DNA from 4 places in the Mesorhizobium sp. WSM4840 genome. Region 3 is predicted to be linked to each of the others. Evidence: predicted binding sites of a transcription regulator. Region 3 holds the regulator's gene; each other region holds the start of a gene.
What was found. Region 3 encodes PhoB, which activates phosphate uptake and scavenging genes when phosphate is short. Its sites were predicted from a motif close to TGTCATNNANCTGTCAT; they were not measured.

Region 1 (5,015 bases), on a different contig from region 3:
TGGCGGTGGGTGACCGCCACTATGGAAAAATCCGCGCTACCGCCGTCGACTGGCTATCGCGCGTCGAGATCGACGAGGACCGCATCGACGACGAACCACGCGCCTTTTCCGGCGGCATGCGCCAGCGCCTGCAGATCGCCCGCAACCTCGTCACCGGGCCGCGGCTGGTGTTCATGGACGAGCCGACCGGCGGCCTCGACGTCTCCGTGCAGGCGCGCCTGCTCGATTTGTTGCGCGGCCTGGTCACCGATCTCGGCCTGGCGGCGATCGTCGTCACCCACGATCTTGCGGTGGCGCGTCTGCTGTCGCAACGCATGATGGTGATGAAGGACGGCCGCGTCGTCGAAAGCGGCCTCACCGACCGCGTGCTTGACGATCCACGCGCGCCCTACACCCAACTCCTTGTTTCTTCGATATTGCAGGTGTGAAGATGATTGCTCCGGCGTACCCCCCTCTGGCCTGCCGGCCATCTCCCCCTCAAGGGGGGAGATCGGCTGTCTCTCCGTCTCGCTTGTTCTGCAACCTTGAAGAGTGGCGAAACCGTGCGCGACATCCAATCTCCCCCCTTGAGGGGGAGATGGCCGGCAGGCCAGAGGGGGATGTTGGCCCGCAAACGAATGGCGAATGGAGCACATTCTGATGGCAACCCCGCTCGTCGTCTCCGATGTCGCCAAGAGCTTCACCATGCATCTGCGCGACGGCATCAAACTGCCTGTCGTCGCCGGCGTGTCGTTCTCGATCAGGAGCGGCGAATGTGCCGTGCTCGGCGGCCCGTCCGGTGCCGGCAAGAGCTCGATCCTGAAGATGCTCTACGGCAACTACGCCGTCGACGTAGGCCAGATCATCGTCCAGCACGAGGACGGGCTCATCGATCTCGCGACGGCCAGCCCGCGCACCGTGCTTGCCGTGCGCCGGCTCACGATCGGCTATGTCAGCCAGTTCCTGCGCACCGTGCCGCGCGTCTCCGCCCTCGACGTCGTTGCCGAACCGCTGGTCGAACGCGGCGAGGACCGTGAGGTCGCGCGCGGCAAGGCGTGCGCCTTGCTGGCGCAGCTCAACCTGCCGGAGAAACTCTGGGCGCTGCCCCCGGCGACCTTTTCCGGCGGCGAGCAGCAGCGCGTCAACATCGCGCGCGGCTTCATCACCGAGCACCCGATCCTGCTGCTCGACGAGCCGACCGCTTCGCTCGATGCCAGGAACCGCGACGTGGTGATTGCGCTGATCGCCGCCAAGAAGGCGGCCGGCGTCGCCCTGCTCGGCATCTTCCACGACCACGACGTGCGCGAGGCAGTGGCCGACCGCGTCATCGACGTGACCGCTTTTGCCGCCGGAAAAATCGCCGCGTGACCCGAAAACTGTCGGAAACGCCGCTGGTCCACGAAACGGCGGAAGTCGAGAACTCGACGCTCGGTCGCTGGACCGAGATCGCCGAACGCTGCCGGGTTTCGGAGAGCACGATCGGCGACTATTCCTACATGATGCAGGACTGCAGCGCCTGGTGCGCGACGATCGGCAAATTCGCCAACATCGCCGCCAGCGTGCGCATCAACGCCACCAACCATCCGACCTGGCGGCCAACGCTGCACCATTTCACCTATCGTGCCTCGGACTATTGGGACGACGCCGAGCACGAGAGCAAATTCTTTGCCCAGCGCCGTGCCAGGCGCGTCACCATCGGCCACGACACCTGGCTTGGCCACGGCTCGACCATCCTGCCCAGCGTCACCATAGGCGATGGCGCGGCGGTCGGCGCCGGCGCCGTGGTGTCGAAGGACGTCGCGCCCTACACCATCGTCGGCGGCGTGCCGGCCAAACCGATCCGCGAACGTTTCGACCGCCGCACGGTGGAACGCTATCAGGCACTCGCCTGGTGGGATTGGGACCACGCCCAACTACGCGCCGCGCTCGACGATTTCCGCGCGCTTGCGGCGGAAGCGTTTCTGGAAAAATATGGCGGCTAACGTCCCTTGCTCAACGCTGTCGCCTTTTAATTGACGATTGCCGGGCAAAAAGTCGTAAGAAAAAAACGTAAGGATTGGCATGATCAGACGATGGGTAGGATTTTGCCTGGTTGCGCTGGTGACTCTCTTGCCTCAACAAGCGCCTGCCAACCAGGTGCCGAAGATGGATCCTCGCGGCGCGGTCCTTTGCATCTGGATGATCTATGCATCAATCCACGCGATCGGTGAAAACTGCGCTCCGAAGCAAGATCGTGATTTTCTCGACTTCCTTCAGTCAGGGATCGACCGCATGAACGCCTTCATCATCAGGAACTCGGACACCACGCAAGCTGCGCTGGACGAACGGCAGAACCAGATCCGTGCGCGCCAAGCTCAACGCGGCACCGCCTCTTGTGAGCTGGAGGGCGAGAGCATGGCACTCTACAATTCGCTCAAGTCTGTCGATCCCAGCCAGAGCACCGCCAACATGGACAAGTTGCTCGAAGTCGATCGCGAGCCCTTGTTAAACCCCTGTCTTTGAAGGTTCCTTTCATATGCATGACACATGACTCGGACAGGAGGCGGTCTTCCCTGGAGATCGCCATGCTTCACTCCGTGAAACCTTCGCTAGCCGGATTTTTGCCGGCTCTAACCCGAACCCTCCCGTGCATCTCGGCAAGCGCTCCAACAGCGCATACAATTTGCTCGTCGAGCCCGGCAAACTGTCGTCTGCCATACATTCTCGAGGACCCCCTGGTCCTGGGTTGACAGCGCGTCGCCTCTGCACCTGTGGACGGTAACAAAACTGACATCAATCCGACACCGCGGTTTCATGCGGCTGCGCTAGCGAAGGTTAACGGACCTTCGAAACGCGACTGGACTGGAACTTGCCTATGTCAGCAACCTCAGCCACGCTCGAGATCCGCGGTGTCACCCGCCGGTTTGGCAGGAACACCGCCGTCAGCAATGTCGACATCTTGATCCCGCACGGGCAGATGGTCGGCATCATCGGCCGCTCGGGCGCCGGCAAGTCGACGCTTTTGCGGATGATCAACCGCCTTATCGATCCGAGCCAGGGCTCGATTTTCTTTGACGGCGCCGAAGTTTCCAACCTGCGCGGTTCGCTGCTCAGGCGGTGGCAGCGCGATTGCGCCATGATCTTTCAGCAATTCAACCTGGTGCCGCGTCTCGACGTGCTGACCAATGTCCTGCTCGGCCGGCTCAATCACCGCTCGACCCTTGTCAATCTGCTCGGTGTCTTCTCCCGCGAGGAACGGGCCGAGGCGATCGCGGCGCTCGAGCGTCTCGACATCGCCCGCACGGCGCTGCAACCGGCCGGCACGTTGTCCGGCGGCCAGCAGCAGCGCGTTGCGATTGCCCGCGCCATGATGCAGCAGCCGAAAGTCATCCTCGCCGACGAGCCGATCGCCTCGCTCGACCCGCTCAACGCCAAAGTGGTGATGGATTCGCTGCAGGACATCAATCTGCGCGAGGGCCTCACCGTCGTCACCAATCTGCACACGCTGGATACCGCGCGCACCTATTGCAACCGCATCATCGGCATGGCCGCCGGCAAGGTCGTGTTCGACGGCCCACCCGAAGAGCTCAACCGCGAGGCTGTGCGCATGGTCTACGGCGCCGACAGCAATGGCGGCGAAATCTCCGAGGCCATCACCTCGACCAGCGTCACCATCAAGCAAAAAATCGCCGCATCCACCGGACCGCTCGAGCCCGCATTTCCAGGCTACTAGTTCCATGATCCCGGAAAGTGGATACCGGTATACGAAAGGTCATGGACAACCGAAGAGCACCTGGATCGCCAGCCCGCGTCAAGGGCGCTGTCAAAATTCGAACGCTGCCGGCGCGATGCCGGAACCAACAGGAGAGACGCGAAATGTTTAGAAAGATAATCTTCGGTGCCGTTTCCATCCTCGCCATGGCGGTGGGCACGGTCCAGGCACAGGACCTGAAGGAGTTCCGCGTCGGCATTCTGGGCGGCGAGAACGAAGCCGACCGTCTGCGCAATTACCAGTGCTTCGCCGACCACATCAAAGAAGTCCTCGGCGTCGAGAAAGTTTCGCTGTTCCCGGCCGCCGATTACGACGGCGTCATCCAGGGCCTGCTCGGCGGCACGCTTGACTTTGCCGAACTGGGCGCTTCCGGCTACGCCAAGATCTATCTCGAAAACAAGGACGCGGTTCAGCCGATCCTGACGACGGTCCAGACCGACGGTTCGACCGGCTACCATTCGGTCATGGTTGCCCGTGCTGATTCCGGCATCAAGACGCTCGCCGACATGAAGGGCAAGAAACTCGGTTTCGCCGATCCCGATTCGACTTCTGGTTACCTGATCCCGGTGACTTCACTGCCCAAGGACATCGGCATGGATGTGAAGAGCTACTTCGCGTCGACCGGTTTCGGTGGCGGCCATGAACAGCTTGTCCTTGAAGTCCTGAAGGGTACGTTCGATGCCGGCACCACCTGGGCTTCGGGCGTCGGCGACTTCAACGACGGCTACAGCTCGGGCAATCTGCGCAAGATGGTCGACAAGGGTGTCCTCAAGATGGACGACCTCGTCGAATTGTGGCAGTCGCCGCTGATCCCGAACGGCCCGCTGGTATTGCGTACGTCGATCGACGCCGGCGCCAAGCAGAAGATCACCGATTTCCTGACCAAGCTTCCGGAAACCGATCCGGCGTGTTTCTCGGCGATACAAGGCGGCGATTACAAGGGCTATTCACCGGTCACCCCAGAATTCTATCAGCCGATCATCGACGCCCGTAAGGCGAAGATCGGCTCGTAAAAACAAACTGCTACAACGCCGCCGGGGTCATGTGCCGCCGGCGGCGTTGCCGCATCAGGGGCCGGGGATCTATCGATGAGTGCGACCAACGTTTACCGCGCGCCTGCGCTTTCACCGGAGGGAGCTACTGTCGAGCGGCACTGGCGCGACCTCGCCGCTCGCCGGCGCCTTTACACGATCGGAGGCCTGGGCTTCTTGTTTCTTGCACTCTCTGGCTCGCTCTGGTTCGCCAACGAAACCAACGCCGGAAAGTTCTTCGACCGCCTTCCCTA
Region 2 (5,015 bases), on a different contig from region 3:
GTATCTCACGCAAGGCTATGTCTACGACACGGCGCAGGCGGCGGAAGCCCGCTTCAAGGGCGAGGAACCGGGCTTCATCTATTCGCGCTATGCCAATCCGACGGTCGACATGTTCGAGAAGCGCATGTGTGCGCTGGAAGGTGCCGAAGATGCCCGCGCCACAGCATCCGGCATGGCGGCGGTCACAGCGGCGTTGCTGTGCAGCGCCAAGGCCGGCGACCACATCGTGGCGGCGCGCGCGCTGTTCGGCTCCTGCCGCTGGGTGGTCGAAACGCTTGCGCCGAAATACGGCATCGAGGCGACGCTGGTCGACGGCACCGAAATCGCCAATTGGGAAAAGGCGGTCAGGCCCAACACAAAGCTGTTCTTCCTTGAAAGCCCGACCAATCCGACGCTGGAAGTCGTCGACATCGCAGCCGTCGCCTCACTTGCGAATTCGATCGGAGCGCGGCTGATCGTCGACAACGTCTTTGCCACGCCCTTACAGCAGAAGCCGTTGCAGCTCGGCGCCCACATCGTCGTCTATTCGGCGACCAAGCACATCGACGGCCAGGGGCGCTGTCTCGGCGGCGTCATCCTGTCGGACAAGAAGTGGATCGACGAGAACCTGCACGACTATTTCCGCCACACCGGTCCCAGCCTCTCGCCGTTCAATGCCTGGACGCTGCTGAAGGGCCTGGAAACGCTGCCGCTGCGCGTGCGCCAGCAGACGGAAAGTGCCGGCCGGATCGCGGACTTCCTCGCCGAGCAGCCGGAGATCGCCCGCGTCATCTATCCCGGCCGCGCCGATCACCCGCAAGCGGCGGTCGTCAAGAAGCAGATGTCGGGCGGCTCGACGCTGATCTGCCTCGACGTCAAGGGCGGCAAACAGGCGGCTTTCGCCTTCCAGAACGCGCTCGATATCGTGCTGATCTCTAACAATCTCGGCGATGCCAAGAGCCTGATCACCCATCCGGCGACGACGACGCACAAGAATCTGAGCGATGAGGCGCGTGCCGAACTCGGCATCGGGCCAGGCACGCTCAGGCTGTCCGTTGGCCTGGAGGACACAGATGACCTGATCGAAGACATCGACCAGGCACTGAAAGCCGCCAGATAGAGATACGCGCCGAACGGCTTCGCTCGAATCATCAAGCCAAGCGCGGTCAGGCGCCCGACGGGGTCTCTTCCAATTCCACACCGGCGCTGGTGTGGATGGTCATCGTGTTGCCGCGCCAGTCGACGGCACCGCTGAGCCAGCCGCGCACCCAGATGGCGGGAAGCATCACGTCCCGCGCAACCATCGCCGGGATCATGCGCAGCGACAGGTGCCAGCCCTTGGCCGAGGCGAGAGCGCATTCCGGGAGATAGGCGACTACCAGCACGGCGACGGCGGTTGCCGACAGGCTGAAGCCGGCGCCGGCCGCAGCAATCAGCGCAAGCACCAGCGGCGGCGCCGCGCCGACCAATATTTCGGGCGCGAAGAACAGGGGGAAGGTGACCCGGCGCAGGCGTGCCCAGCGGGCCTGGCGCGACCAGATTTCGCCAAACGTGCGCAAACCGAGCGGCTGCTCGAAGGGCGAGGCGACGAGATTGACGCGTAGTCCAAGCCCGTTGACCAGCTTGGTCGCGGCGGCATCCTCGGCGATCTCAGCGGCAAGCGCACGGATGCCGCCATTGGCGTCGAGCATGGGCTTGTTCCACAACATGCTCTTGCCTTGGGCGAAACCGAGGCCGAGCGCCTCGCCGGTATATTGCCAGCGCGCCTGCAGCGTGTTGAGGAAAGCGCATTCGACTTCCGCCCAGAACCCGTCCGGCCGCGAGCCGATCGGCGTCGAGCAGACAAGGCCAGTGTCCGGCCGCCATGCCGCCATCAGATGCTGGACATAGTCCCTCGACATCAGGACGTTGGAATCGGCAAGGATGACCCAGCGGTGGCGCGCTGCCTCCCAGCCCTTCACGCAATTGTTGAGTTTCGGATTGCCGCTGATGCGGTCGTCGCCGACGAGCAGCCGGGCCGGCACGGCCGGAAAGCGGGCGATCGCGTCGGTGATCGGCCCGACCACCGGGTCGTCGGCGTGGGCGACGCAGAAGATGAGCTCATAGCGCGGCCAGTCGAGAGAGAAGGCGCGCTCGAGCGTTTCCTCGGCAAACGGTTCGACGCCGCGCGACGGCACGACGACCGACACCGGCGGCGCCTTGCCGGCTGGCGGCGTGATCCTGCCAGGCCGCTTCAGCTTCAACGAAGCGAGCAGGATGCTGGCGAGATTGACAAGAAGCAGAGCTGTGGAAAGGAAGGCGGCTGTGACTGTCAATTCCATCGATATCTGGTCACTCCAGAAAAAAAACCGGCCGCATGAAAGCCGTTTCAACAGTTCGACAGAATGCTGAGTCGCCCGGCCCTGCACACCATCATTGTCATGTGTCACTTAAATGACATTGTTCTTCGGCACCTGCGCGCAAAGGAGGCGGGCAGCGACGGGAAGCACCCCGTTGACCAGACTGCGGAGAGGGTCGAAAGTTCCGTCTACATATTGTGGAGTAGTCTATGTACAGCGCCGTTACGCGCAACATCGAAGTACAGGTCAGGCCGTTCTATCTGGAAGATCGCTCCGACCCGTCGGAGAACCGCTATGTCTGGGGCTACCAGGTGACCATCGACAACCAGTCGGATGAATTCGTGCAGCTTCTGTCACGCTATTGGCACATCACCGACGGCACCGGCCGGGTCGAGGAAGTGCGCGGCGCCGGTGTTGTCGGCGACCAGCCCGAACTCAACCCCGGCGACAGTTATCAATACACGTCTGGGTGCCCGCTCTCAACGCCATCCGGCATCATGGTCGGCCACTACACGATGCGCAACAAGCAGGGCGAGACGTTCGACGTCGCCATCCCCGCCTTTTCGCTCGACCTGCCGGGCACGCGGCGCACCGTCAATTGACGCTCACTTGGGTTCCTCGCCCTCGCGAAGCGGGGGGAGAGGTGGCTCCACTCCGTGGGGCGAGGAACCCAAGTTCTGCGAAGGCACCGCACTCGGTATTTGGCGATTCCTACTTCCATTGGAAGAATGCCAGCGGGCAGATAGGCAGCACTGACGCTCGTTATTGCGCGGCGGCAAATTCCGCCGGGTCGAAGTCATATTGTTTCGAGCAGAATTCGCAGGCGACGTGAATGCCGCCATCCTCGGTGCTGTCCCTGATCTCGTCGGCGGAGAAGCCTCCGAGAATGCCGCGGATCTTCTCCCTGGAGCATGAGCACAGGTCGGCAACCGGTACGCCGCCGAAGACGCGCACGCCGTGCTCGTGGAACAGCCGGTAAAGCAGCCGCTCGGCGCCGATCGTCGGGTCGATCAGTTCCGTCGGCTCGATGGTGCCAAGCAACGCCAGCAGTTCCTGCCAGGAATTGTCGGCCGGATCGTGGATCTCCTGGCGCGGATCGCCATCGCCGCCCGGAAGATCGGGCACGCGCATGCGGTCCGGCGATTGCGGCAGGAACTGCGCCAGGATGCCACCGGCACGCCATTGCTCGCGGGCGCCGCCGACGCCGGGCGTCAACAGCTTGGCCACGGTGAGCCTGAGATCGGTCGGAATCTGTTCCGACTGCCGAAAATAGGTGCGCGCGGCCTCCTCCAGCGTCTCGCCGTCGAGCTGGACGATGCCCTGATAGCGCTGCGTGTGGGCGCCCTGGTCGATCGTCAGCGCCAGGACACCGCTGCCGAGCAGCGTCTGCTGCGAAGTCTCGCCGGCAGACGTCAGAGCCTCCAGCCGGTCGGCGTCGAAGCGCGCGTAGGCGCGTAGCGCATGCGGCGTCGAAAAATCCGCCACCAGCATATCGACCGGTCCGTCCGTGCGGGTCTGCAGGATGAACTTGCCTTCGAACTTGAGCGAGGTGCCGAGCAGCACCGTCAGCACGCAGGCTTCCGCCAGCAGGCGAGCGACCGGCTCGGGATAGTCATGACGGCTGAGGATCGCGTCGAGCATCGGTCCGAGCTGGACGGTGCGGCCGCGCACGTCGAGCGGGCCGACCTCGAAGGGCACGACATGATCGTCGCCGGCGTAGCCGAATTCGCCGAGTTTGGGTTGTTGTTCAGCCAATTGATGAGTTTCCAACATGACAAAGCTCCAGGGCGCGGCCATGCCGCCCTCCGGGGCGCATGCGTCGAAACGCGCTCGATTTGCGTGATGCGCCTGAGATAGGCACCACGCAGTGCCGGATCAAGGTGGCCCGGATCAAGCGCCCAGACACCAGGCCAAAACCGCCTTCTGGGCGTGGAGCCGGTTCTCGGCCTCATCGAACACTACCGAATGCGGCCCGTCGATGACTTCGTCGGTGACCTCCTCGCCGCGATGCGCCGGCAGGCAGTGCATGAACAATGCGTCCGGCTTTGCCTTCGCCATCAGCGCCGCATTGACCTGGTAGGGTGAGAAAACATTGTGTCCGCGAGCACGGTGCTCCTGGCCCATCGACACCCAGCAGTCGGTGACGACGCAGTCGGCCTCGTGGACCGCCTCCTCGGGCGAGCGGGTGAAGTGCAACTTGCCGCCATGCGCCGTCGACCAATCGACATGCTTCTGCGCCGGCTCGCTGCCTTCCGGCACGGCGACGTTGAGGTTGAAGCGGAACCGCGCCGATGCCTCCAGCAGGGAATGCAGCACGTTGTTGCCGTCGCCGGTCCAGGCGATTGTCTTGCCGGCGACCGGACCGCGATGCTCCTCGAAGGTCATGATGTCGGCCATCAGTTGGCAGGGGTGGGTATCGTCGGTCAGCCCGTTGATGACGGGAACGGTGGCGTTCTCGGTCAGCTCCAGTAGCCGGTCATGCGATGTGGTTCGGATCATGATCGCATCGACATAGCGCGACAGCACCTTGGCCGTGTCGGCGATGGTTTCGGAGCGGCCGAGCTGCATCTCGGTGCCGGTCAGCATGATGGTCTCGCCGCCGAGCTGGCGCATGCCGACGTCGAAGGACACGCGCGTGCGCGTCGACGGTTTGTCGAAGATCATCGCCAGCACTTTGCCTTCGAGCGGTTTTGTCCG
Region 3 (5,015 bases):
TGTTGTCGCTGAATTTCCTGTCGGTCGCTGTCATCGATTATGCCGGACAGGTGGTCGCCGAGGAACAGCGCCGGCTGGACACGCTGACCATGTCGCGCGACGAGCTGATCGACGAATGTGTCGCCATCGTGCGGCGCCGGATCGAAGACCCCGACCTCGACGTCCAAAGCGTCGCCCGCATCGCGCTGGCGATCCAGGGCATCACCGATTCGCATGCGCGCGCCATGTTGTGGTCGCCGATCACGCCGCAGACGAACATCGCCTTCGCCGACATTCTGGAACGCGAGTTCGGCATCCCGGCCATCATGGAGAACGACTGCAACATGATGGCCGTGGCGCTGCGCTGGCGCGACCCGGATCGCTATCGCGACGATTTCATCGCCATCCTGCTCTCGCACGGCATCGGTATGGGGCTGGTGCTGAAGGGCGAACTGTTCACCGGCACCCATTCCTCGGGCGGCGAATTCGGCCACATGATTCATCGGCCGGGCGGCGCGCTTTGCCGCTGCGGGCGGCGCGGCTGCGTCGAGGCCTATGCCGGCAACTACGCCATCTGGCGCAACGCAAGGCAATTGAGCGAGAACGCAGAGCCGGTCGCCGATGTCAGCGACGCCGAGATGCGGGCACTGGCGGCCCGGGCGCGCCAGACGGACGGACCGGAGCGCGAAGCCTACCGCAAGGCCGGCGAAGCGCTCGGCTTCGGGCTTGGCAGCCTGTTCGCGCTGATCGATCCGGCGCCGGTCGCCATGGTCGGCGCCAGCGCTGCCGCCTTCGACCTGATCGAGCCGGCCCTGCGCGAGGCCATCGCCCAGACCGCCGGCGGCCAGCATTCGGGTTCGATTTCCTTCGACACCGAGACGAACGAGCTGCCGCTGATCCGCGAAGGCTGCGCCTTGCGAGCGCTGAGCTTCGTCGACCAGGAGATTTTCGCGCCGGGCGCGCAAGGGAAGTCCGGCACGATCAGGAAGGACGTGGCGTGAGTCCGAAGGCAAGGAACAAAGGCGGAATGCGACTTGGGGATGTGTTGAGATTCAGGTCAGGCCGCGCCGGGCTCGAAGACGGGCGCGAAGCGACCAGACTGGGCGAGTTCCGAGAACCGGAACGGAGCGTACTTTTGGGTAAGTACCGGAAGCGCAGGAAATCGCCGGTCGCAGGCCGGCATCACCTGAATATCAGCTAGTCTTCCCTGATCGCATAGCCCGCACCGCGGATGGTGCGGATGACATCGGGCATGCGCCCATTGTTGACCGCCTTGCGCAACCGGCCGACATGGACGTCCACCGTGCGCTCGTCGATGTAGATCGTCTCGCCCCAGACATTATCGAGCAACTGGCTGCGCGAGAAGACCCGACCTGGGTGCCGCATCATGAATTCGAGCAGCCGGAATTCGGTCGGCCCGAGCCGGATCTCGCTCTTCTTGCGATAGACCCTGTGCGATTCGCGATCGAGCATGATGTCGCCGACCTTCAGCACGCTGGACAGCACTTCGGGCTTGGCGCGGCGCAGCAGCGCCTTGATCCTGGCCATGAATTCCGGTGTCGAGAACGGCTTGACCAGGTAGTCGTCGGCCCCTGTCGAGAGGCCGCGCACCCGGTCGCTCTCCTCGCCGCGTGCGGTCAGCATGATGATCGGCAGCCGCTCGGTTTCGGGGCGCATCCGAAGGCGTCGGCAAAGCTCGATGCCGGAAACCGCCGGCACCATCCAGTCGAGCACCAGAAGATCGGGCACGTTTTCCTGCAGCCGGATTTCGGCCTCGTCGCCGCGCGTCACCACCTCGACCTGATAGCCTTCGGATTCCAGATTGTAGCGGAGGAGGACGCCCAGCGGCTCTTCGTCCTCCACCACCATGATGCGTGGCGCGATCATCGACCGGTCACCCCCGTCATGTCGCCGGCGCCGACATCGTCGTTTCGTCGAGCTTCGGGCGATCCGCCGGCAATTGCTGCCCGGTCACGACATAGTAGGCGTTTTCGGCGATGTTGGTGACGTGATCGCCGATACGCTCGAGATTCTTGGCGCAGAACAGAAGATGCGTGCAGGCGGTGATGTTGCGCGGATCCTCCATCATGTAGGTCAGGAGTTCGCGAAAAACCGCCGTGTATTTCACGTCGATCTTCTGGTCGTCGGCGCGCAGTTCTTTCAACGCGCCGGCATTGCGCGACACATAGTGCTCGACCACGCCGCGGAGCTGCACAAGAACGAGATCCGCCATCGCGTCGATACCGTGCGAGAGATTACGCGGCGTGGCGCTCTGCCCGACTGCGCTGACCCGCTTGGCTATGTTCTTGGCCAGGTCGCCGATGCGCTCGAGATCGCCGGCCATGCGGATTGCGCCAACCACGGCGCGCAGATCTTGCGCCATCGGCTGCCGCTTGGCGATCAGCGTGATCGCACTATCGTCGAGTTCGCGCTGCCGCGCATCCATGATGGCGTCGTCCGAGACGACGCGCTGCGCCATCGCATTGTCTGATGCAAGCAACGCGCGGATCGAGGCTGCGACCATCGCGGCGGCGAGCTCGTCCATATCGCGGATCAGCCTGTCGATGTGCTCCAGTTCCTCGTCGAAAGATGCGACGGTGTGTTCACCCATGATACTGTCCTCGTGTTCGAAATTCGCCGCCGGACCGCTCAGCCGAACCGGCCGGTGATGTAGTCCTGGGTGCGCTTGTCGTCGGGGTTGGTGAACATCTTGTCGGTCGCGCCCTCCTCGACCAGATAGCCGAGATGGAACATCGCCGTGCGTTGCGACACGCGCGCTGCCTGCTGCATCGAATGGGTGACGATGACGATCGTGTAGTTCTGGCGCAGTTCGTCAATCAGTTCCTCGACGCGGGCGGTGGCGATCGGATCGAGCGCCGAACAGGGCTCGTCCATCAGGATCACTTCCGGCGATACGGCGATGGCGCGCGCGATGCACAGGCGCTGCTGCTGTCCGCCGGAGAGACCGGTACCCGACTCGAGCAGGCGATCCTTGACCTCGTTGAACAGGCCGGCCTTCTTCAGGCTCGATTCAACGATGCCGTCCAACTCGGCCTTGCTCCTGGCCAGGCCGTGAATGCGCGGACCGTAGGCGACGTTTTCATAGATCGACTTCGGAAACGGGTTCGGCTTCTGGAATACCATGCCGACGCGGGCTCGCAGCTCGACGACATCGATCTTCGGGTCGTAGACATCCTCGCCGTCGAGCGTGATCTTGCCGCTCACCCGCGCGATATCGATGGTGTCGTTCATTCGGTTCAGGCACCGCAGGAAGGTCGACTTGCCACAGCCCGATGGGCCGATCAACGCCGTCACCTGGTTCTCGCGGACATCGAGATCCACGTCGAACAGAGCTCGCTTCTCGCCGTAATGAACAGAGACCTTGTCGCCCTTCATCTTGATCGAAGGGGCGATGGTTCCGCTGCTCAGTTTCTGTTCGACGCCGGCTTCCGTCATGATGTTCATATCCTCTACTCCTTACCAGCGCCGCTCGAAGCGCCTGCGCAGTATCACCGCGATGGCATTCATGATGACCAAAAAAAGCAGCAAAATCAAAATCGCCGCCGAAGTCTTCTGCTGGAACCCGGCTTCCGGGAAATCCGCCCACATGAATATCTGCACCGGCAGGATCGTCGCGGGATCGGTGAAGCCGCCGGGAATGTCGACGATGAAGGCGACCATGCCGATCATCAGCAGCGGCGCGGTTTCACCCAGCGCATGCGCCATTCCGAGGATGGTGCCGGTCATGATACCCGGCATCGCCAGCGGCAGGACGTGATGGAATACGGTCTGGACCTTGGACGCTCCGATGCCAAGCGCCGCCTCGCGGATCGACGGCGGCACGGCGCGCAGCGAAGCGCGTGAGGCGATAATGATGATCGGCAGGGTCATCAGCGCCAGCACCATGCCGCCGACCACCGGGGCTGAGCGCGGCATGCCGAAGAAATTCAGGAATACGGCAAGTCCAAGCAGGCCGAAGACGATCGAAGGCACCGCCGCCAGATTGTTGATATTCACTTCGATGATCGTCGTCAGCCGGTTCTTGGGGGCAAATTCCTCAAGATAGATCGCCGCCGAAACGCCGATCGGGAAGGCGATGGCGAGCGTAACGATCATGGTCAGGAACGATCCGACGACCGCGCCCCAGACACCGGCCAGTTCCGGCTCGCGGCTTGCGCCGGTGAAGAAGAAGATCGAGTTGAACCGGCTTTCGATCAGGCCGGCGCTCTTCAGCGTGTCGAGCCAGACGATCATCTTGTCGGAAATCTTTCGCGATGCTTCCGGCGTGTCGATGACGCGCAGGAATGCCTGGCCGCTCGCGGCGGGCGCCGTGCTGTCTAGCGCCTCGATCACCGTGCCCTTTGCGACCGCCGTCCCGTTGGCCCCAGGCGACAGCGCGGTCAGCTTGACCGTACCGCCATTGAACGCGACCAGCAGCGACGACGCGCCGCTCGTCAGCGTGAGCATACCGTTTTCGCCCTCGGTCGCACCATTGCCACGCGCCAGCGTCAGCATGGCGTCGTCGCCGAAGGTCAGATCGATGTCGCCGCTGGTTTCCGAAGGGGTGACGCTTGTCGAAATCGCTTCGTCCGAACCGACGTCGGCAAGCAACCCCTTGAGATAAAGGTCGGCAAAATCGTCAAGTGGAACCGCATAGTCCACCGTTCCTCCGAGCATCCCCGGATCAGCCGCAATATCTTTGCGCAGGAAGACGCCTGTGCCGGTGGAAATCAGTCCGCGCAGCAGGCGCTTGTCCTGACGGCTCGTCACATCAGGAAATTTTGCCGTAAGCGCTTCCTGAGCGATGGCGTCGTAGTTGGCGGCGTCGAGTTTCGCCGGGTCGACCTTGGCCGCCGAAAGATCGATCGGCAGCGTCAGATAGTTCTGCCGCAGCGCCGGGATCGCCTGCGTGACGATCGTCGACAGGAGCAGCACAAGAAATAAGCCGGCCAACGCGACGGCTGCGGCGCCAAGCCATTTGAACCACGTTTCAGTGCGGTAACGACCCTTCAGCCGCGCCTTCGCGGCATCGTCGG
Region 4 (5,015 bases), on a different contig from region 3:
TGGCTTCCGCCTCGCTGGCGCGCTGCAGCGGCTCGGCGACATCGCCGCCGGCCGCAAGTTCGGGATCGAGCAGCCGGTGGGTGTAGTCGAAGGTCGGGCCGAGCAGCTGGCCGCCGGGCAGGTCCTTGTAGGTCGCCGACACGCGCCGCTCGACCAGCATCGCGCCGGTGTCGATCGCCCTGGTATAGCCGAAGCGTGGCAGCGTGGTGCGATAGGCGCGAACCAGGAAGATCGCCTCGATCATGTCGCCGCGCGCCTGAACGATGGCGAGCGCCGCCAATTCCCTATCATAGAGCGAACCTTCGCTCATCACCCGGTCGACGCCGAGCGCCAGCTGCTCGACGATCTGGTCGAGGCGAAGCGCCGGCACCGAACGGTCGCCGCGGCGGCGGTCGGCGAGCAGGGCGTGGGCGTTGGCAATGGCCGCTTCGCCGCCTTTTACTGCGACATACATATCACGCCTCCATCGTCTTGATGCGCGTCGTGCGCGGCAGGCAGGCAACGCCTTCCGGGGTGGCGAGGATGATGTCGACACCACGGGGAAAACGCTGATTGTTCTGCTTCCATTGTTCGACGAAGTGGCGCGGCATCTGCGCCGGCGCGATTGTCGCGGTTGTTTCGATGCCAGGACCTTCGAGTAGCAGAGGGGCGCCCGAGACGAGATCGCTCACCTGCAGGATCAGCGTCGTCGAGCGGTCGGGATAGTCCTGGGTGCCTTGTGAAAAGCCGTCGAGCGCCATCATCTCGGCCGGCGTGGCGATCAGCGCGAAATGCGCATCGGCTGGCGTGTTGGCCAGTGGTGCGCCGGTGTGGAAACCAAGCCAGGATTTCACCGCTGCCGGGGCCTGCAAAACGAGATCGAGCCAGAGCGGCGTGTCGTTGTCGCACAGCGCCAGCGCGATGGCGCCCGCGGTGGCCGACAGCGGCGCGGGCGGGCTGGCAAAGACCGGCAGGGGTTGCAGGATGCCCGGCCGCGCCATTGCGTCCATCACGGCGCGGAACACCGTCTGGGCGTCGAACACCGGATCGGCAAAGCCGCCCTCGATCGCTTGGGTTGCGATTTCCATCAGTCTTCTCCGCGTACCATGGTGAAGAAATCGACCTTGGTTGCCGCCGTCTCGGCGCGCCGCCGTTCACGTGCGCTGGCCAGCGCGGCCTGCAGAGGCGCAATGAGTTTGGTCTCGACCTCGTTGCGGCGGGCGGGATCCTGCCAGAGCGCGTCGGCGATCGCCGCCAGTTTTGCTTTCTGCTTGTCACGGCCGAGCGCGTAGCAGTGGCCGACCTGTCCGGATGCGAGCCGGACGGTGGCGCGGGTGACCGTCGCCTCGCCGACGTTGAACGGCGCGCCGCCGCCGCCGATGCGGCCACGCACGGTGACCAGGCCGGTTTCGGGGCCGCGCAGGAGTTCTGCTTGCGAAGGCAGGCCGGCTTGGTTCCAGAGGCGGACGATATCGTCGCCGGTCGATTGCGCCAGCGTCGCCATGACGGCCTTGCGCTCAAGCTGCTGATCGCGCGCTTCCTGTTCTCGCATGGCCGCCGTTCCTTCTCGTTCCAATTTGTATAATGATGTAGACAATTATACAAATTATACCTATTCTCTAAAGCCTGTCCATGACGGATGGATGACACGGCGAAAAAGCTCGGGGCAAAGAGATGATCGGTCAGCAGATCGCCAGCAGCTTGGAGCGGCGCAGCGGCGTCTCGCTGTGGCGGCAGATCGCCGAGCAGATCCTGCATTCGATCGCCGTCGGCGACTTCGCCGAGAATGCTGCGTTGCCACCGGAAGTTGCACTGGCCGAGCGCTATGGCGTCAACCGCCATACGGTGCGCAGCGCCATCGCCGCACTGGTGCAGGATGGCGTGCTCAGGGCCGAACAGGGGCGCGGCACCTTCGTGCTGTCGCGCAAGCGCCTGTCCTATCCGATCGGCGCCCGCACCCGGTTTTCGGAGGGCTTGCAAGGGCAGGCGTCGGAGCGTCGCAGCGTGCTACTCGAATCGGCGGTCGAGCCGGCCAGCCGGCGCGTCGCCGAAGGGCTGGGGGTTACCAAGGGTTCGACTGTCATACGCCTCGAGACACGCGGCGAAGCCGATGGGCAACCGGTCTCGCGTGCCACCGGCTGGTTTGATGCGGCTCGCTTCGCCGGCATCGATGCCGCCATGGCCGAAACCGGATCGGTGACGGCCTCATTGCGGCGTTTCGGCATCGGCGACTATCTCAGGCAATCGACGGTGCTGTCGGCCCGCCACGCGGACGCCGCCGACCTTGCCGATCTCGATCTGCAGCCCGGCGCCATCGTGCTGGTCACGGTCGCGGTCAACGTTACGCCGGACGGCGAGCCGATCCAGTTTGCGGAGTCGCGCTTTTCAGCGGAGCGCGTGGAGCTGAGGCTGTCGGTGAACGATTAGCCTTCAACGTCGTCATCCTTGGGCGAAGCAGGAGCGCAGCTCCGTCGCGAAGACCCAAGGATCCATGCCGTGACCTCGCGCGAAGAGTAAAGACGGCGCAAGACAGAGGTCGTTCGGTACTGCTGCAACGCTCGTATGTAACGGCATGGATCCTATGGTCTTCGCCGCGTCGCTTCGCTCCTTTGCTCCGCCATAGGATGACGAAGTGATGGATGTTTCGGCTAATCGCCAAGGCATGCGCTCTGCCAATCCTGCAATATCGCCCGCCGAATTTTTCGTGCCAGACCGACATCTCATCCGACCTGAATGACGGCCTTGATGAGGCCGGATTTCTCATGCGCCCAGCGGGCGAGGTCGCGCGGTGTGTCGCCAAGCGTCGTGCGATGGGTGACGAGCTTTGCCAGCGGCACAGCACCGTCGCGGATCGAAGCGGCGACATGGTCGAAGTCGGCGCGCAGCGCGTTGCGGCTGCCGATCAGCGTCATCTCGCGCTTGTGGAATTCGGGGTCGGAAAAGACGATGTCGTCCTTGACGACGCTGACCAGGACCAGCGTCCCGCCATGCGCGACATGGGCAAAGGCCGACTGCACGGACTGGGTGTTGCCGGTAGCATCGAAGACCGCGTCAAAGCCTTCGCCGCCGGTCGCCTCGCGCACCAGGTCGGTCGCAGACTGCCGCGAACCGTCGAGGGTGGCGAAGCCGAGTTCGCTTGCGGCAAAACCCAGCCTCTCGGCACTCATGTCGAGCAGCGTCACGTCGAGACCGGCGATACGGGCAAACAGCGCCGTGCCGAGGCCGATCGGCCCGGCGCCGATGACCAGCGTGCGCGCGCCAGGATCAGCCAGCGAGCGCCGCACGGCGTGCGCCCCGATCGCCAGGAATTCGACAGCGGCGGCATCCGCCAGCGACAGGCCGTTTGCCGGATAAAGATTTTGCGCCGGCACCAGGATCCGTTCGCACATGGCGCCGTCGCGGTGGACGCCGAGCACTTCGATCCTGACGCAGCAATTCGGCTTGCCTTGGCGGCAGGCGATGCATTTGCCGCAGGCGAGATACGGGTTGATGATCACCGGCTCGCCGATGGCCAGATCGACGTCCTCGCCAATTTCGATCACGGTGCCGGAGACCTCGTGACCCATGATGCGGGGATAGGCGAGGAATGGATGCTTGCCCTCGAAGATGTGATAGTCGGTGCCGCAGATGCCGACATGACTGACCGCGACCAGCGCCCAGCCCGGCGGTGGTGTGCTTGGCGCCGGGCGGTCTTCCACAACAAGATTGCCGGGCGAACGGCAGACGACGGCTTTCATGCTTCAATCCAGTTGGTTCATGGCACCGCCGGTCCCGTTAGCGCCGGGCCGGCGGATGTTAAGATAGTCTACTTGCCGCGGCGGCGCAGGCCGTCGAAATAGACGATGACGATGATCAGCACGCCGGTAATGATGCGCTGCCAGAAGGCATTGACGTTCAAGAGATTGGCGCCGTTGTTGATGGTGGCGAGGATGAAGGCGCCGAGCAGCGGTCCATGCACCGAGCCGACGGCGCCGAACAGCGAGGTGCCGCCGATCACCGACGAGGCGATCGCCTGCAACTCCCAGCCCTCGGCCTGTGTCGGATTGCCGATGCCGATGCGCGAGGCAAGCAGCACGCCGACAAAAGCTGCACAGAGGCCCGACAGCGTATAGGCCAGGTAGATGGTGCGCTGGACGTTGACACCGGACAGACGCGATGCCTCGGCGTTGGAGCCGACCGAGAACAGATATCGGCCCCAGCGGCTGTGATGCAGGAAGATGTAGGCGGGGATGCCGACCAGGATCACCATCCAGAACAGATTGGGGACGCCGAGGAAAGAGCTGCGCGAAAACAGCTGGAATGCGTCGCTGTTGATCGAGATCGAGTTGCCGTTGGTCATCAAGAGGCCGATGCCGCGCAAGGATGTCAATGTCGCCAGCGTGATGATGAAGGGTGGCAGGCCCATCTTTACGATGCCGAAACCGTGGAACAGACCGATTGCGACGCCGACCAGCAAGGTGATCAGGATGGCGAGGAAGATCGGCACGCCGGCATTGATCAACATCGCTGCGATGACGGTGGCGAAGCCGACCACGGCGCCGACGGAAAGGTCGATGCCTCCGGTGATGATGACGAAGGTCTGGCCGACCGCCAGGATGGCGATCATCGAACCTTGCCGCAGCAGGTTCGAGATGTTGTTGGCGGAGGCGAAGCTCGGCGTCGCCACCGACAGGATGACCCACAACAATACCAGCAGCGCCAGCAGTGTCAGCCCGAACAGGGCGTTGTAGTTGCGTTTCGGCCTTTCGGCCGGTATCGCCTCGGTGCTCATATCTGTCCTCCCGGTTTTTCTTGTTTCTCGGCCAGCGCTTGGGTGAGGATCTCCTCATGGTTGGCAGTGTGGAAACCATGAGTGGCCACCAGTTTGCCGCGCCGGAACACATGCAGTGTGTCGGCCAGTTCATAGACCTCGGGCAGATAGGACGAGATAAGGATGATGCCGGCGCCATTGGACAAAAGCGCACTGAACAGGCGGTAGATCTCTGCCTTGGTGCCGACATCGACGCCAACTGTCGGCTCGTCGAAGATGAACAGCT

Region 1: the regulator PhoB is predicted to act here: its motif matches at 2,747-2,763, upstream of phnC (phosphonate ABC transporter ATP-binding protein).
Region 2: the regulator PhoB is predicted to act here: its motif matches at 2,402-2,418, upstream of AC0L3I_RS03825 (ceramide glucosyltransferase).
Region 4: the regulator PhoB is predicted to act here: its motif matches at 1,612-1,628, upstream of phnF (phosphonate metabolism transcriptional regulator PhnF).

The regions. Positions count from the first base shown of each region.
Region 1 is NZ_JBVVQD010000009.1:162,614-167,628, forward strand. Features, by position in the region: gene phnK (phosphonate C-P lyase system protein PhnK) at 1-428, shown strand, start outside; gene phnL (phosphonate C-P lyase system protein PhnL) at 640-1,347, shown strand; gene AC0L3I_RS14965 (DapH/DapD/GlmU-related protein) at 1,344-1,961, shown strand; gene AC0L3I_RS14970 (hypothetical protein) at 2,041-2,481, shown strand; gene phnC (phosphonate ABC transporter ATP-binding protein) at 2,834-3,691, shown strand; gene phnD (phosphonate ABC transporter substrate-binding protein) at 3,835-4,743, shown strand; gene phnE (phosphonate ABC transporter, permease protein PhnE) at 4,819-5,015, shown strand, end outside.
Region 2 is NZ_JBVVQD010000002.1:68,374-73,388, forward strand. Features, by position in the region: gene AC0L3I_RS03820 (O-succinylhomoserine sulfhydrylase) at 1-1,099, shown strand, start outside; gene AC0L3I_RS03825 (ceramide glucosyltransferase) at 1,146-2,300, opposite strand; gene apaG (Co2+/Mg2+ efflux protein ApaG) at 2,528-2,920, shown strand; gene AC0L3I_RS03835 (Hsp33 family molecular chaperone) at 3,081-4,115, opposite strand; gene argF (ornithine carbamoyltransferase) at 4,209-5,015, opposite strand, start outside.
Region 3 is NZ_JBVVQD010000001.1:58,538-63,552, forward strand. Features, by position in the region: gene AC0L3I_RS00310 (ROK family protein) at 1-980, shown strand, start outside; gene phoB (phosphate regulon transcriptional regulator PhoB) at 1,177-1,866, opposite strand; gene phoU (phosphate signaling complex protein PhoU) at 1,883-2,590, opposite strand; gene pstB (phosphate ABC transporter ATP-binding protein PstB) at 2,629-3,444, opposite strand; gene pstA (phosphate ABC transporter permease PstA) at 3,457-5,015, opposite strand, start outside.
Region 4 is NZ_JBVVQD010000009.1:155,690-160,704, reverse strand. Features, by position in the region: gene AC0L3I_RS14945 (carbon-phosphorus lyase complex subunit) at 1-454, opposite strand, end outside; gene phnH (phosphonate C-P lyase system protein PhnH) at 456-1,067, opposite strand; gene phnG (phosphonate C-P lyase system protein PhnG) at 1,067-1,531, opposite strand; gene phnF (phosphonate metabolism transcriptional regulator PhnF) at 1,654-2,406, shown strand; gene AC0L3I_RS14925 (zinc-binding alcohol dehydrogenase family protein) at 2,700-3,716, opposite strand; gene AC0L3I_RS14920 (ABC transporter permease) at 3,785-4,750, opposite strand; gene AC0L3I_RS14915 (sugar ABC transporter ATP-binding protein) at 4,747-5,015, opposite strand, start outside.